DNA from 2 places in the Thalassospira sp. SM2505 genome. Region 2 is predicted to be linked to the other one. Evidence: predicted binding sites of a transcription regulator. Region 2 holds the regulator's gene; the other holds the start of a gene.

Region 1 (3,415 bases), 910 kb from region 2:
CCGGGCGCATGAAGCTGCGCTCATAGGAAATGATCGAGCGGTTCCGAACTTCCATATTCAGGACTTCCTGACATTCCCCGTCATCAGCCATACGGGTTCGATAATCTTCATATTCGGCAAGGCTCGGAAAGCTGAACAGCGCATAGGCGACGTTACTGGCCCCTTCGTGGGGCAGGAAATAGCCATGATGCGTGCCGCCCATGCGGTTGACGATGGGAATCCAGCGTTTGGCATATTCCTCGAACTCGGGGATTTTATGGCTGTCGATGATATATTTCAGATAGCAGGTGATCATGGCGGGGCTCCTGACCGGTGGCAGCTATATTAACGTCCAAAAGCAAAAGGACGGACCGCAATCACGGCCCGTCCTTTGGAAAACTAAGCTGAAAAATCAGCTCGATCAATCGTCATTGACCGGTTCATCTTCGCTCATATTGGTCATGCTTTCGGCAATCAGACCGGCACTCTCGCGAATGCTCTTTTCGATTTCCTGGGTCATTTCCGGATTCTCGCGCAGGAAGGTCTTGGCATTCTCGCGGCCCTGACCGATCCGGGTCGAGTTATAGGAGAACCATGAACCCGACTTCTCGACAATCCCGGCTTTAACACCAAGATCAAGGATTTCGCCCATCTTGGAGACGCCTTCGCCATACATGATGTCAAATTCGACCTGCTTGAAGGGCGGTGCCATCTTGTTTTTGACGACCTTGACGCGGGTCTGGTTACCAACGACCTCGTCACGATCCTTGATCTGGCCAATACGGCGGATATCAAGACGAACCGAGGCATAGAATTTAAGCGCGTTACCACCGGTGGTGGTTTCCGGGCTGCCAAACATCACACCGATCTTCATACGGATCTGGTTAATGAAGATCACCATACAGTTCGACCGCGAAACCGAGCTGGTCAGTTTACGCAAGGCTTGGCTCATCAGGCGGGCCTGCAGACCAACATGGGTGTCGCCCATCTCGCCTTCAAGCTCGGCACGCGGTACAAGGGCAGCAACCGAGTCAACGACCAGAACATCAATCGCCCCGGAACGGACCAGCGTGTCGGCAATCTCAAGCGCCTGTTCACCGGCATCAGGCTGCGAGATCAGAAGTTCGTCGGTATTCACACCCAGCTTGCGGGCATAGCCCGGGTCAAGCGCGTGTTCCGCATCGACAAAGGCACAGGTCCCGCCAAGTTTTTGCGCCTCGGCAATGGTGTGCAGGGCCAGCGTGGTTTTACCCGAACTTTCCGGACCATAAATTTCAACGATACGGCCACGCGGCAAACCGCCGATCCCAAGACCGATATCAAGACCGAGTGAACCGGTCGAAATGGCTGAAATGTCAACGGCGCTATCCCGCTGACCCAGCTTCATGATCGAACCTTTGCCAAATGCCCGTTCGATCTGCCCAAGGGCGGCTTCGAGTGCCTTCTGCTTATCCATAGTATCCTTATCCACCAAATGCAGCGCGGTCTGAATCATTGCTCGAACTCTCTTATTCCACAGGGCCGGGTAGGATGCAACGCAGGCGGTTCCCCGGACCTAAATGCGGAACGCCACCGCTTGAAGAACCTGCTGCCCAGACAGACTGTTTTCCCTGTTCACGTCAGCAGAACGCTTGAGAACATAATGTGAACACTCTCATAAAAAATCGGATGTTGCAAGTTTGTTCTTTTTCTCTTCGATGCCAGAATTTATCGCCAGAATCAAAAACCCCGACCAGAATTCGGTCGGGGTGCAGCATTTCCGGATAAGAAACCTGTCTTTAGTTGGTGATTTTCAGGTGTTCATGCTTATGCGCATGACCATGATGATCATTGCCATGATGATGGGTTTCAACATGCAGTTCGCCCGGAACCGTATAAAGCTGTCCGTGACGGACACCGGGCTGGGCAAGAACCTTGTCGGCGAAGGTCCGAATTTCCGATAACGCACCACGCAGGGTCACGCTTTCAAGACAGGTATCGTGATCAATGTGGAAATGCACCGTCGAGACCGTCAGGTTGTGGTGTTCATGCTGGGTGCTCATCAGACGGGATGCCAGCATGCGTTCTTCATGGTCATAGACATAATTCAGAACGGCGATACCGACGCCGTCAGCATCCTCGCTGAGCTTGGTGTTCTGAAGCTTTTCCCGAATCAGATCGCGGAACCCTTCGGACCGATTGGTATAGCCACGGCCTTCGAGGAAGGCGTCAAAGGCCTCCATCAGATCGTCTTCAATCGATACCGTCACGCGGGTCATGGCAATTCCCTTTCAGAATCATCGTCTTGACATGTATGAACAATTTTGAAAAATTCATACCACCTGTTTTACAGACCTAATTTCCCAAAGGATAGCAGATGTTTCAATCAAAGTTCGCACGCGCCCTGATAATTGGTGCGACCGGATGCCTTTTGGGCAGCGCAGCGGCAGCCCATGAATTCATTGCCCGCACGAGCCAGACAGATGTCGCCCCCGGCAGCAGTGCGGTCCTGACGATGGATTCGACCCATCAGTTCGGCATCCCCGAAGAGGCCGAAGCTACCAGCCATGTGCGCGCCCAACTGATCACACCAGCGGGAAAAACCGACCTTGAAGTGGTCACAAACCCCGATGCCCCCAATCTTGTGGCGTCCTTTACCTATCCTGATCAATCAGCCTGGCTCCATAGCCATCGCCTTCCGGTCGTGTGGTCGCAAACGCCTGACGGCTGGCTTGAAGGCAGGCTTGATCAGCATGCCGATGCAATCACATCAACGCGGTATGAAAAATTCGCCAAACACCTGGTTGGCGGATCGCAAGAAAACGACCTCATCACCGCAGCACTTGGTGACAAACTTGAAATCGTGCCGCTTGCCGATCCGCGCAAAACCGCAATCGGGGCCGATGCCGAGTTTCAAATTCTGCTGGATGGCCACCCTTTAACGACAACTGTTCTTGCGACCTATGCCGGGTTCACCGATACCCCGTCATCCTGGGCCTATTACAGTGAAACACTCACCGACGAGCACGGCAGTGCAATTGCCAAAGTCCGCATTTCGTCACCGGGTCTTTGGGTTGTACGTGTCGCAGCCGACGTTTCCGACCCGCAAGAAGATGTTCGGGTTCACAACCTGCGTGCCACGCTGAGCTTCTATGTGGATGGTCAGGAATAATGTTCGCACGCCCTCTTCGATGGCTGCCAGTTCTTCTGGTCCTGCTTTTTGCCGGACCAGAAGATGCTTTTGCCCATGGGGCTGGATGGCAGCTGGTCGATAGCGATACGACGGTTCGCTATCGCTTTGGCTATACCGACGGAAGCCCGATGGCTTTTGCCGAAATTGTTATTACCGCTCCGGACGGGAAAATCTGGCAAAAGGCGCGTACAGACCGGACGGGCCATTTCGCCTTTGCCGTAGACCCCGCCTCAGAAACGGACGGTCCCGCCGGAAAATGGCACT
Region 2 (3,415 bases):
ATTTCGGACGCATTTCGATGCTGGGGATTGTTGCCAACCTGATTGCCATCCCGGTGATGGCATTCTGGGTGATGCCGTTGATTGTTGCGACACTGATATTGATCCCGGTCGGGTTGGGCGGTGTAACGCTTGCCTTGATGAAACCCGGGCTCGCCGTCCTGATCAGGACGGCCTCCATCGTCGCCGATCAGGAATGGGGGCTTTGGTACGTTTCGGGGCTGAGCTTTATCGCAGTTTCCTGTTTGTTGCTGGCACTTTCCTGGGCGATGATCTGGCGTGACAGGGCCGCCATTATTCTGGGTGTCCCGCTTTTACTGATTGCTGTGTTTGCGCAATGGCAACATCAAAGCCCGAATATTCTGGTGTCAGGTGATCGTGAAAACTGGGCTGTCTTCGATCCGGATGACGGTGTCCTTCATATTCCCGACGGGCTTGGTGAGTTTCAAAAATCGGTCTGGATGAGCCGCTTCGGCATGCGACGTGAGGATGAAGACCGCTACGTCAAAACCTGTGAGACGGACCCGTGTCTGGTCGGGATTGGCGCGGACAGTGCCAAGACAAACATCATCATTGCAAGCAAGCTTCTCAACCCGTTTTATGCCTGTCGGAATGCCGAGATTGTCATCAGTCTGACAACAGACCTGCCAAGGCAAAGCTGTCAGGATGCCGGGGCGCAACACATGATCGATGACGATGTCTTGTGGTGGCAAGGTGGCGTGGCCTTAAGCGCAGGCAGCAAAGATAGCGATGAAATATCACTGCAAACAGTGCGCGCAACATCCGGACACTGGCCTTGGGTCATCGTCGCGCAAAAGGCGGGACGTGCAGCGCGATGAAACAGTTCTTCGAAGTTTAAAAAAAAACGCCCGGATGCATCGCACACCGGGCGGTTTTCAAAAGCTGTATGGCAATGGGCGGAGATCAGTATTGGCGCAGCAAGCCAACCAGACGTCCCTGAATGCGCACGCGGTCCGGTGACAGCGCACGGGTTTCATAGCGCGCATTGGCCGGTTCAAGCAGAACCTCACCGCGGCCACGTTTAAGACGCTTGAGCGTGGCTTCGCTGTCATCGACAAGGGCTACGACAATCGTGCCATCATGGGCCTGTTCACAACGCTGGATCAGCACCGTGTCGCCATCAAGAATACCGGCTTCGATCATGGAATCACCCGATACCTCAAGCGCATAGTGATCACCAGAACCCAGAAGGGCTGCCGGGACCTGCACCATGGTGCTTTGATCGCGCAGCGCCTCGATCGGGGTACCTGCGGCAATCCGACCATAAAGCGGTAGTGAAATGGCTTCTCCGGCCTCGGAAAATGCGGTTGGGACGGTTGCCGGACGGTGTGATGCCTTTCGCGCACTGGCAATGGATGTGACATTGTTTGGCGTTTCAGGTGCCTCGTCGTCACTGTTTTCCGGAAGCCGGATGACTTCCAGTGCACGGGCACGATGGGCGAGGCGACGGATAAAGCCGCGTTCCTCAAGCCCGGTGATCAGCCGATGAATGCCTGATTTGGATTTAAGGTTCAGGGCCTCTTTCATTTCATCGAAAGAGGGCGAGATACCGTGATCGCGAAGGTAATTGTCAATATAGACCAGCAACTCATATTGCTTGCGCGTCAGCATGATATTTCCCGAACCTGTAGCAAGAACAAAAAGGATACACAGATGTTCTACTTTAGTTCTTTTGCGCGGTCAAGCACCTGCGCATAAAAAGCACAGGACGGATGTCAGAAACGCGAAACAATGTCCTGAAACAGAAGGAAACCGGGGGAGCCCGATCAGTCGGCGATATAGGTGCCGGACTTTCCGCCTTCCTTGCGGGTGACACGAATATCGGTGATCTGCATCGCCTTATCGACCGCCTTGCACATATCAAAGACGGTCAGGGCCGCAACAGAGGCAGCTGTAAGCGCCTCCATCTCGACACCGGTCTTGCCGGTGGTCTTGCAGGTTGCCGTAATATCGACCCCGTCAACATCATCGGCCAGTTCAAGATCAACCGTGACCGAAGTCAGGGGCAGGGGATGGCACAGCGGGATCAGATCGGGAGTCTTTTTCGCCCCCATGATCCCGGCAAGCTGGGCAATGCCAAGAACATCGCCCTTTTTATGGCCGCGATCCGCAATCAGCTGTGCTGTTTGCGCAGACATCAGTACACGTGCCTTGGCAATGGCAATTCGGGTGGTATCGGCCTTGGCCGAGATATCGACCATGACGGCGTTACCACCTGCATCAATATGTGAAAGCTTGTCTGCCATTATTCTGTCTGTCGCCAATCAGGCCGCAAGGCCAAGAAGATTACGGGTTGCTGCGGTCACATCATCCTGACGCATCAGGCTTTCACCAATCAGGAAGCATTGCGCGCCGACCCTGGACATGCGTGCAAGGTCTTCCGGAGTAAACAAGCCGCTTTCAGCCACCAGCAAACGGTCGTTATCAACCATGCCAGCCAGTTCTTCGGTCGTGGTCAGCGAAATTTCCATGGTCTTGAGGTTGCGGTTATTAATCCCGACCAGTCGTGATTTCAGTTTCAGCGCGCGTTCAAGTTCCGGTGCATTGTGAACTTCGATCAGAACATCCATGCCAAGGCTGTGCGCGGCATCTTCAAGTTCAGCCGCCAAGCCATCGTCAAGGGCCGCCATGATCAAAAGGATACAATCAGCACCAAGTGCACGTGCTTCGGTGATCTGATAGGGATCAACCATGAAATCCTTGCGCAATGCCGGAAGGTCAACAGCCGCACGTGCCGCCACCAGATAGCTGTCATCGCCCTGGAAATAGGGAACGTCAGTCAGAACAGAAAGGCAGCTTGCCCCGCCAGCCTGATAGGCTCTTGCGAGTTCCGGCGGATTGAAATCCGGGCGGATCAGACCTTTGGACGGTGATGCTTTCTTGATTTCGGCGATCAGGCCGTAACGACCGTTCGCAACACTGGTTTCAAGGGCATTGATAAAGCCGCGCGGTGCTGACTGTGCCTTTGCTTCTGCTTCAAGCGTGCCAAGGGTTTTGCGCGCCTTGCAGGCTGCGACATGGTCACGTTTGTCGTCACAGATTTTTTGAAGAACGTCACTCACGCTGCGTTTCCTTCGTTGGTAATGGTAACAAGGCCCAGCAGCGTCTCTGCAGCCTTGCCACTGTCAATCGCATCGGACGCCTTTTTAATACCCTCGGCAAGATCGCTCGCAATCCCGGTAACCACAAGGGCCGCACCGGCATTCATCAGAACGATGTCGCGATAAGCGCCTTTTTTTGCCGCCAAAAGATCAGTAATAGCCTTGGCATTCACATCGGCATCCCCCCCCTTGAGATCCTCAAGAGTAGCCGTTTCAAAGCCGAAATCACCCGGTGAAATTTCAAAGGTCGTGACATTGCCGTTTTTGACTTCGGCAACAAAGGTCGGACCGGTGGT

Evidence for each region. The regulator LexA, encoded in region 2, represses DNA repair genes until DNA is damaged. The targets are predictions, from matches to a motif close to ATGTTCTANTTTGGTTC.
Region 1: the regulator LexA is predicted to act here: its motif matches at 1,659-1,675, upstream of recA (recombinase RecA).

The regions. Positions count from the first base shown of each region.
Region 1 covers NZ_CM142731.1:3,849,664-3,853,078, forward strand. The annotation lists gene ACTU44_RS18090 (NIPSNAP family protein) at 1-295, opposite strand, end outside; gene recA (recombinase RecA) at 401-1,474, opposite strand; gene nikR (nickel-responsive transcriptional regulator NikR) at 1,758-2,237, opposite strand; gene ACTU44_RS18105 (DUF4198 domain-containing protein) at 2,336-3,130, shown strand; gene ACTU44_RS18110 (carboxypeptidase-like regulatory domain-containing protein) at 3,130-3,415, shown strand, end outside.
Region 2 covers NZ_CM142731.1:2,939,300-2,942,714, reverse strand. The annotation lists gene ACTU44_RS13890 (ComEC/Rec2 family competence protein) at 1-836, shown strand, start outside; gene lexA (transcriptional repressor LexA) at 922-1,629, opposite strand; gene moaC (cyclic pyranopterin monophosphate synthase MoaC) at 1,785-2,264, opposite strand; gene trpC (indole-3-glycerol phosphate synthase TrpC) at 2,283-3,080, opposite strand; gene trpD (anthranilate phosphoribosyltransferase) at 3,077-3,415, opposite strand, start outside.